3 regions of the Salinispirillum marinum genome follow, and region 2 is predicted to be linked to each of the others. Evidence: predicted binding sites of a transcription regulator. Region 2 holds the regulator's gene; each other region holds the start of a gene.

Evidence for each region. The regulator PhoB, encoded in region 2, activates phosphate uptake and scavenging genes when phosphate is short. The targets are predictions, from matches to a motif close to TGTCATANNNNTGTCANA.
Region 1: phnD (phosphate/phosphite/phosphonate ABC transporter substrate-binding protein) is a predicted target of PhoB. The motif match lies at 1,329-1,346, and genes of this name have one in related genera.
Region 3: ACFOSD_RS04070 (TIGR00153 family protein) is a predicted target of PhoB. The motif match lies at 1,449-1,466, and genes of this name have one in related genera.

Annotation. Positions count from the first base shown of each region.
Region 1 covers NZ_JBHSAL010000002.1:340,443-343,610, forward strand. Annotated here, with positions in the region: gene ACFOSD_RS08700 (NAD(P)/FAD-dependent oxidoreductase) at 1-196, opposite strand, end outside; gene ACFOSD_RS08705 (MBL fold metallo-hydrolase) at 357-1,235, shown strand; gene phnD (phosphate/phosphite/phosphonate ABC transporter substrate-binding protein) at 1,418-2,365, shown strand; gene phnC (phosphonate ABC transporter ATP-binding protein) at 2,490-3,168, shown strand, end outside.
Region 2 covers NZ_JBHSAL010000001.1:1,163,249-1,166,416, forward strand. Annotated here, with positions in the region: gene ACFOSD_RS05435 (response regulator) at 1-186, shown strand, start outside; gene phoR (phosphate regulon sensor histidine kinase PhoR) at 183-1,496, opposite strand; gene phoB (phosphate regulon transcriptional regulator PhoB) at 1,493-2,194, opposite strand; gene ubiA (4-hydroxybenzoate octaprenyltransferase) at 2,304-3,168, opposite strand, start outside.
Region 3 covers NZ_JBHSAL010000001.1:864,466-867,633, reverse strand. Annotated here, with positions in the region: gene ACFOSD_RS04075 (inorganic phosphate transporter) at 1-695, opposite strand, end outside; gene ACFOSD_RS04070 (TIGR00153 family protein) at 716-1,396, opposite strand; gene ACFOSD_RS04065 (hypothetical protein) at 1,552-1,716, shown strand; gene metF (methylenetetrahydrofolate reductase [NAD(P)H]) at 1,847-2,695, opposite strand; gene ahcY (adenosylhomocysteinase) at 3,095-3,168, opposite strand, start outside.

The sequences.
Region 1 (3,168 bases), on a different contig from region 2:
GAATGGTTTTCATATCGCGCGGAAAGGCATAAGGTGCTACGGATTCACGTTGAATGATGCCTGCATTCCCAAAGGACGTTTCCTGGCCGGGTGGTCGGCGGTCCAGCAAGAGCACATCGCGGCCGCGCTGCGCCAAGTGCCACGCGACGCTCACACCAACCATTCCTGCGCCCAGTACAATCGTTTGCTTCGTCATGAGAGTGCCGTAAGAGTGCTCAAAATTTTGCTCGTGTCTTACAGTATAGAAGCAGGGTCGCCAGTTTAAAATTTAGAGTATTCTAATGTTGACCATAAGAAATATCTAATATAAGATGTTGCTCATGTGATCAGTAGATACAAACTCTAGGAGATACACCATGAGCAACATCAATATCAAAACATTTTACGACGAAGCTACCTTCACGCTGACTTATGTGGTGTCAGATCCTGCCACCAAAGATGCAGTGGTGATTGATCCCGTGTTGGACTACAACCCGATTGGCAGTAAGGTATCCGACACTTCTTATCAACAGGTGGTGGACTATGTGAAGCAGGAAGGGCTGAAACTCCATTACGTGCTGGAAACCCATGCCCATGCCGACCACCTCAGCTCAAGCCAGTTGTTCCGGGATGATTTCCCCGGAGTTCAAGTGGCGGTGAGTGAACGTATTCGTCAAGTACAAAGCGTATTCAAAGGCGTATATAACCTTGACGACAGCTTCGTTGCCAACGGTGAACAGTTTGATCGTTTGATTGAAGATTATGAAGTTCTGACGGCAGGTAGCCTGAGCATAAAAGCACTGCCTACCCCAGGGCACACACCAGCATGCCTAACGTACCATGTGGACGACGCGCTCTTTACCGGGGATGCGTTGTTTATGCCGGACTTCGGCACAGGCCGTTGCGACTTCCCAGCGGGCGATGCACGCACGTTGTATCAAGGCATTCAAAAGAACTTGTACAGTTTGCCTGATGAAACGCGAGTATTTGTTGGGCATGACTACCAGCCCGGTGGCCGCGAATTGCGATATGAAACCACTATCGGCGAAGAGAAGGCAAAAAACATTCAGTTAAAAGCCAGCACGTCGGAAGATGAGTTTGTGCAGTTCCGGGAAAACAAGGACAAGACCTTGGCCGCACCTAAGCTGATTTACCAGAGCATTCTTGTGAACATTGATGCGGGGCATTTGCCGAAGCAAGAAAGCAACGGTAAGCGGTATTTGAAGATTCCGTTGAACATCACAACAGCACAGTAGTACTCAAACTATTCGTCAGGTTAAAGCCAGCCACCTCGGTGACTGGCTTTTTGCGTTTTGTGTCGGCAAGAATATGAACGTTGTGTGAGAAGATGTCATGAAAGTGACATTTAAAAACCACAAAACGTTCACGAAACGCCTCTATTCTCTGCGCTGTCATACAAACCAGCCTAGAGGATAATATGCGTAAAACAATCATAGCGGCCGCCTTTGCAGCCCTAATAACACAACCTGCCTTGGCACAATTCAGTTTAGATCCGCGCTTTACGGATAACGATGGTGACTTGATCGCCGACATCCCCACCAATGCGTCTGAATGGGTTAATCCAAATACCTTGGTATTCGCCTATACACCGGTAGAAGATCCCGCTGTTTATGCCGATGTATGGAAGCCATTTCTGGATCATGTGGCATCAGTTACCGGCAAACGCGTGCAGTTTTTCCCTGTAAACTCGAACGCGGCCCAAATCGAAGCCATGCGCTCTGGCCGTCTACACATTGCCGGATTCAACACCGGTTCGAACCCGTTGGCCGTTGCCTGCGCCGGGTTTCGTCCGTTTGCTATGATGGCCGGTGCCGATGGTAGCTTTGGTTATGAAATGGAAATCATCACCCACCCAACGTCCGGCATCACTGAAATCAACGACTTGAAAGGTCGTCAATTGGCGTTCACCTCAGAAACGTCAAATTCGGGTTTCAAGGCACCACAAGCGTTGTTAGAGTCGAACTATCAGTTGGTTGCTAACCGTGATTATCAACCTGCGTTTTCCGGTTCACACGACAACTCCATCTTGGGCGTTGCAAACCGTGACTACGATGCCGCCGCTGTTGCAAACTCGGTATTGAACCGTATGTTGGCGCGTGATGTCGTAAAAAGCAGTGACTATGTAACCGTCTTTAAATCAGACAGCTTCCCTACTACGGGTTACGGTGTTGCACACAACCTGCATCCAGATTTGCAAGCTAAGATTCAAGAAGCTTTTTTCAGCTTCGATTGGGCAGGCACGACGCTTGAAGCCGAGTTTTCGCAATCTGGCGAAGCGCAGTTTATCCCCATCACATTCCAGCGTCATTGGTCGGTGATTCGTGATATCGATGCGGCTTTGGGTGTGCAATACACCTGTCGCTAAGCCTTAGTATATCCCAGCGTCATTTTACGCTTGATTGAACGAGCACTCGTGCAGGCGAGTGTTCGTTTCTGTGGTTTCACTGGTTTTAACACTGTGCGTGGCATCGCGCATGGCGGAGTTCATCATGCTGACGGTTGAAGCATTAAACAAAATCTACAAAACGGGCGATAAAGCCCTTTCCGACGTGACCTTTACGGTGCCCAAAGGGCAGGTGGTGGGGTTGATCGGGCCTTCTGGCGCGGGGAAGTCAACCTTAATTCGTTGTATAAATCGATTGGTTGAGCCTACATCAGGCGTTGTAAAACTGAATGATCAGAACATCACCGGCTTATCGAATACGGCCTTAAGGCGCGTGCGTCGCCGCATTGGCATGATTTTCCAGGAATATGCGCTAGTGGAACGCTTAACCGTGATGGAAAATGTTCTGTCCGGCCGTTTAGGTTATGTACCATTTTGGCGCAGTTTTACCCGCCGCTTTCCGGGCGAAGACATCGCCAAAGCCTTTCGTTTGCTCGACCGCGTAGGGCTGTCGGCCCATGCCGATAAACGCGCCGATGCCTTGTCGGGTGGTCAGCGCCAGCGGGTTGGTATTGCCCGGGCTTTAGAGCAAGACCCTGAATTGCTGTTGATCGATGAACCGACCGCCAGTCTGGACCCGAAAACCAGCCGCCAAATCATGCGGTTATTGGTTGAAATTTGTAATGAAAGCGGATTGCCCGCCATCATCAACATTCACGATGTGGTGTTGGCGCAGCAGTTCACCGACCGAATCATCGGTTTGCAGGCCGGTAAGATTGTGTTCG
Region 2 (3,168 bases):
CAGGCAGTATTCGATATCGCCTTGAACAGTGATGGCGCAGTGGCAAGGCTCAACGGCTTTGTTTATTCCTTGCAAGCTGCCAACGCACACTTTGATTGCGACGAGTTTTTGCTGAACTTCAAGCTAACCGATGAAGACCCGGAAAAATTTGCTGATTTATCGAAATTGATTGCACGAATTCGTTAGTCGTCGGCCGACTCGCTGGCGTCTGTCTGTAACAGGTTGGCGGGAAAGCAACAGGTAAAGGTGCTGCCCCGTCGCAATTGACTGTCAATGTCCAAGCGCGCGCCATGGTGCATCAATACATGCTTCACAATCGCCAAGCCCAAACCGGTGCCGCCGGTGGAAGACGACCGGCTAATGTCGACCCGGTAAAAGCGTTCGGTTAAACGCGGTAAGTGCTTTTGGTCGATGCCCACACCGTTGTCAGTAACGGATAGATAACCACCTTGCGCATCGTGACGCCAGCGCACCACAATTTCACCATCGGCCGGGGTATAGTTCACCGCATTGTAAATCAGGTTTGAGAAGGCCGAGCGCAATTCATTTTCAACGCCGAGTAGCGCTACCGGGCTATCCAAATGCAGTTCGAACCGATGCCCTTTTTCGCTGGCTAGGGCACGTGCGTCCGTCAAAATGCTGTTGAGTAATACGTTCATATCGACCGGTTTAGCATCGACCGGCTTATCAATGGAATCCAAACGGGTGAGCAGTAAAAGGTCGTTGACCAAATTCGCCATGCGTTTGGTTTGTGCCAGCATCAAATCAACCCCTTTGCGTAACCGTTCCGGCAGGGCATCACTGAGGTCGGCAAAGGTTTCTAAATAGCCTTGCAGTACGGTCAAAGGCGTCCGCAGTTCATGTGATGCATTGGCCACGAAATCCTGCCGCATTTGTTCCAGCTGCCGTAAGCGGGAAATGTCTCGCACCATCAACAAGCGGTTGCCCGCCGCATGTCGGTTGTTGGTGAACTGCAGGAAACTGCCGGTGCGGGGGTTGGTCCAGACAAACTCGACATAATCTCGATTGCGGTCAAAAAATTCGACAAAGGCGGGGTCCCGCACCAAGTTTGTGAGCATTTGTCCTTCATCACCGGGCCGCAGATTCAGCATGACGGCCGCTGCCTCGTTCCACCACTGCATTTCTCCATTGGGCTTAATAATCACTAAGCCGTCGGACAGGCTTTCCACCGTGCGCTGTACGCGCTGTAAGCTGTTTTGTAATTTTCGTAATTCACTGCGGTGGTTGCGACGAAAATGCCACAGGGAGTCCAGTAGCTTCCCCCACTCGCCTTTAGCGCGCGGTGGTTCACTGTCGTCAAACGATTGTAGCCACGTCAGGGTGCGTTGCATTTGGTAGTGCGACCAGATCAACTGCAAGGCTAAGGCGAGTGCCAAAAGCCATGGTGTCCAGCCCAGTAGCCAGCCGAGAAGGCCGATCAGGCCATAAAACAACAACGCTTTGCGGAGCCCTGCACTGCGTGGCATATTCATCATTCAGACTGCTCAACCTTTTCCGAGAAGCGATAGCCAGTACCACGCACGGTTTGCACCATTTGGCTATGCTCTTCGCCCAGTGCTTTTCGCAATCGGCGAATGTGCACATCCACCGTGCGTTCATCCACATACACGTTACCGCCCCACACCTGATCAAGCAATTGCGAACGCGTATAAGCGCGTTCGGCGTGGGTCATGAAGAATTGCAAAAGACGAAACTCTGTAGGCCCCATGTCGAGGTTGTGACCATGTGAGGTCACCCGGTGGCTACCGGGGTCCAGCCGCAGGCCGCGCAATTCGATCGGGCTGTCGACGCCTATCGGGGTGGTCCGACGCAACACCGCCTTTAAGCGGGCCACCAACTCGCGTGGTGAGAAGGGTTTGGTGATGTAGTCGTCCGCACCCGCTTCCAAGCCTTGAATTTTATGATCTTCCTCACCTTTTGCGGTGAGCATGATGATGGGAATCTCACCGGTGAGTGCGTCTTTCTTGAGGCGACGGGCTAGTTCAATGCCGCTGGTGTTAGGCAGCATCCAGTCCAGCAGGATTAAATCCGGCTTCTGGTCGACCACCATGGAATGTGCACTCAATGCATCTTCCGCTTCAAGGCAATGATACCCCGCCATTTCGAGCGCTGCCGCGATCATCTCACGGATGGGGGCTTCATCATCCACCACCAAAATGGTTCTACCTGACATTCTTGACCTCGCCTATGTAGCTGGTTCATTCGTAGATGACCATTACACTGCGGAATTATGTCAGAAATATGACCGTTTTCATGAGAGTGTCAACAAAAGGGTGGTTTTATCACCATAAATGCTTGAGCGCGCGGTCCAAAACAAGGCCAACGAAGATCACCAAGCCCACCCAGTGATTGTGCAAAAATGCCCAGAAACAGGCCGCCCGATCACGGTCACGAATGCGTAGGTGTTGCCACGCAAACAAGGCGGCTGCGGCAGCTAGACCTAAGTAATACAGTGCGCCACTGTCGCTCAGGCGACCCACCAGTATCATGCCGAACAAGAACAAGGCTTGTAATACGCCGACCATTAAGCGGTCTGCATCGCCAAAAAGAATGGCGGTCGATCGAATACCAATTTTCAGATCATCTTCACGGTCCACCATGGCGTACAGGGTGTCATACGCTACGATCCACAGTACGTTGCTGGCGAAGATCAGCCAGGCCAGTGCACTGACAGCCTCACCTTGCGCCGTAAAGGCCATCGGAACCGACCAGGAAAAGGCCATGCCGAGAAACACTTGCGGCAAATGCGTGTAGCGCTTCATAAAAGGGTATAACGCTGCCAAACCCACGGCACCGAAGGACCAGAGTACGGTCGTCCCGTTGGTGGTCAACACCAGCAAAAAGGCTAAGAAGGTGAGTCCTGCCGCCACGCCAAGCGCTTCCCGGCTGCTGATTTGCCCGGTCGCCAACGGGCGGTGCTGGGTGCGCTCAACGTGACCATCCAAGTTGCGGTCAGCGTAGTCGTTAATGATGCATCCGGCGCTCCGCATCAACACCACACCCAAGATGAACACCACCAACACGTGCAGCGGCGGTACGCCATCGGCGGCGAACCAGAGCGCCCAAAGGGTTTGCCATAGCAGCAAATAGATACCAATCGGTCGATTCAGACGACTGAGGGTGATGTAGAGCGATAGACGTTCGCGC
Region 3 (3,168 bases), 300 kb from region 2:
CCCAAAGCGGTAATCAACAAACCAATCAGAATGGAATACAACACGCTCTCGGTGAACGAAAGATCCAAACCGACATGAGTCAAACCTTTCAACAAGGTCACCATAGAGACCAAGAAACCGGTGAGAAACATGTAGAAAGGTACGTAGCGTTTGGCGTTGGCGAAGGGTTCATCGGTGTTCAGAATGAGGTGGTAAACACTGCGGAACAAGAGGTAGGCCATGGTCCCCGCGAGCAGCGGTGAAATCACCCAACTCGCGGCGATGGTCCAGACGCGCGGCCAGCGAATGCCTTCAGTACCCAAGTAGATCAGACCAAAGCCGATGATGGCGCCCACGATGGAGTGCGTCGTAGACACCGGCCAACCCATGGTTGATGCCACGGCCAACCAGGTGCCCGCCGCGAGGAGCGATGCCAGCATGCCAAACACAAAGATGTCCGGAGCGTTGGCCAGCGCATTACCGTCGATGATACCGCTGCGAATCGTCGAAGTGACCGAGCCGCCCGCCAAATAAGCCCCGGCAAATTCAAAGATAATCGCAATGATGATGGCCTGGGTGATGGTCAGTGCGCGCGAGCCGACTGATGTCCCCATGGCGTTGGCAACGTCGTTGGCACCCACACCCCAAGCCATGAACAGCCCGAAGATACAGGCCAGTAAGATTAAAAGATTCGCGTGTTCAGCAATAATCGCCATAAAAACCTCGGTCGCGTAGCTTATCGGGCCATCAAAATTTGCAGTCGATGACCAACACGTTGAGCAAAATCGGCCAACTGACCAATACCGGTGATAACCTGATACATAAACATCACGTCAACGGGGTTCAGGTTGGCTTCCAACCCTTTAAGGCTCCGCCGTAACGAAATTTGCAATTGATCCGACTGCTCTTCCAGGTCATCCAGCTTAGCGAGCAACGCCTCGACCGTTTTCAATTCCTTACCGCTGAACCCGGTTTCCAGAAGGTTGTCTAATTCATCAATCGCCACCGTCGCTTGTTCAGCCGCCTGAATGCCCATCGCTAGAAAGTCGTTAGACAAAGGATAGATACTGTCGGGAATGTGCATCTCACGGCCCAAAACCAAACCCGAAATGCGTTTCGCCGAGCCCGCCAAACGACTCTGGGCAATCAACAATTCGAGTAAATCAGATCGTGCGACCGGCATCAGCAAGCGATTCGGCATGTGGGTACGAATGTCCTTCTTCAAGACATCGGCATCACGCTTATGTTGCTCGATTTCGCTGCGTACCTGGGTGGCTTTCTTCCAGTCTCCACTCTGTGCCGCGGCAAAGAAGGCAGGCAAAACACTCACACAATCTAAGGTAAGGTGCATGTGTTTGGTGAGCGGTTGGATGGGGCTTTGCCCAAACAACTGGAACAAGGGGCTTTCAATACCCATAACTAAACTCCGCAAGATCGTTCAGGCGGGCATTATAATTGGCTGACACAAAAATGACATAAAAATGACATATTTGGTTGGTGGCGGGTGCAAAAGAAACTTGCAAAGTCTATAATTAAGAGTATTCTAATATTCAATTTCAACGGAGGTGTATCATGACCAGTTGCCCGATTCCTCAAGCAAACGTAGCGCAAGACAAGCGTGATGGTCGGCGTTTTCAGATTCAACCGGATCGCACCAGCCCAATAAGACGGGTGCGGTATGTGGAGACCAGTGTGCCTACGAATGGCGAGTGCAAGGTTTGCCAAATTACGGGTTGAATAAGCTCCTTTTCTCAATTTGGCGTTGTTAAGAAAGCCCAAAAATGCTCGTTTACATTAAGTAAACTGCGCGTTCTTGGGCTTTCTTGCCTTGCCAAATTTTCGCCTCTGGGCTTATTCGATTATTTTCTCAATTAGGCGAGAGTCCTAATCTGTCACAAATGGCTTTGCTGGCGGCGGTCTGGTTCATCGAATAAAAGTGCAGGGCCGGCGCACCGCCAGCAATCAGTTGTTCACACAACCGGCTCACAACGTCTAAGCCAAAGGCTTTAATGCTAGCGCTGTCGTCACCGTAGGCTTCCAGTTGTTTACGCATCCAACGTGGGATTTCAGCCCCACAGGCATCACTGAAACGCGCCAGATTGCTGTAGTTGGTGATGGGCATGATGCCGGGAATAATGGGGATATCGCAGCCAATCGCACGAATCCGATCCACGAAATGGAAGTAAGCATCCGCATTGTAGAAATATTGCGTGATGGCCGAGTCGGCACCAGCTTTGGCTTTGGCGACAAAATGCTGAATATCTTTTTCTATGCTGCCTGCTTGTGGATGCATTTCGGGGTAGGCGGCGACTTCAAGATGGAAGGCATCGCCATATTCTTTGCGGATGAACGCGACAAGATCAATTGCATGATTGAAATCCCCACCTGTTCCGCCGCCCATACCTGAGGGTAGATCACCGCGCAGGGCGACAATGCGGTTAATGCCGTGCGCTTGGTAACGGTTCAACAAACCTTTCAACAAGGCAGTCGTAGAGCCAATGCAACTCAGGTGCGGAGCGGTGCTGATGCCTTTGGCATTCAGATCAAGCACAGTATTGATGGTGCGTTCTTGCGTGGAGCCGCCGGCACCATAGGTGACGGAAAAGAACTCCGGCTTCAGTGTGCTGAGTTCGGCATGCACTTGCTGCAATTTCACCGCGCCTTCTTCCGTTTTCGGCGGGAAGAATTCAAAACTAATGGGTGTTTTCATTGTCATTATTACTCTTTGCTGATGCTCCGTGGCGTTAGGTACGCCATTCATCACGGCGATGGGAACGCCATCCATGGCGGCATAAGGTCTGTCATACCTCCATGCCTACCTACCACCTTTCCAATACCACATCCCATCTCTATCAAAACGGCAGGCATAAAGTCCGCCACTCAGTCCTTCTACCACCATATGTCTAGCAATTCATCCGTCCAGCGCTTGCAGAAAAGCAAAGCTGAAAGTTGGCCATGATACTTAGCTAAGAGCGCTGATGCCGGAGCCCTGTAGCGGACGTTTGAACACATGGATGTGTTCAGCGAGCCTACACGGACGTATTTACGGCGATCCGCGCAAGGGCTCCGGCATCAACGCTCTTGGCGAGTAGCCAAGGAGCTATCGCTTTGCTTTTTAGTATTTGTAATCGTTAGGCTTGAAGGGCCCGTCAACCTCTACGCCAATGTATTCGGCTTGTTGGGGCGTCA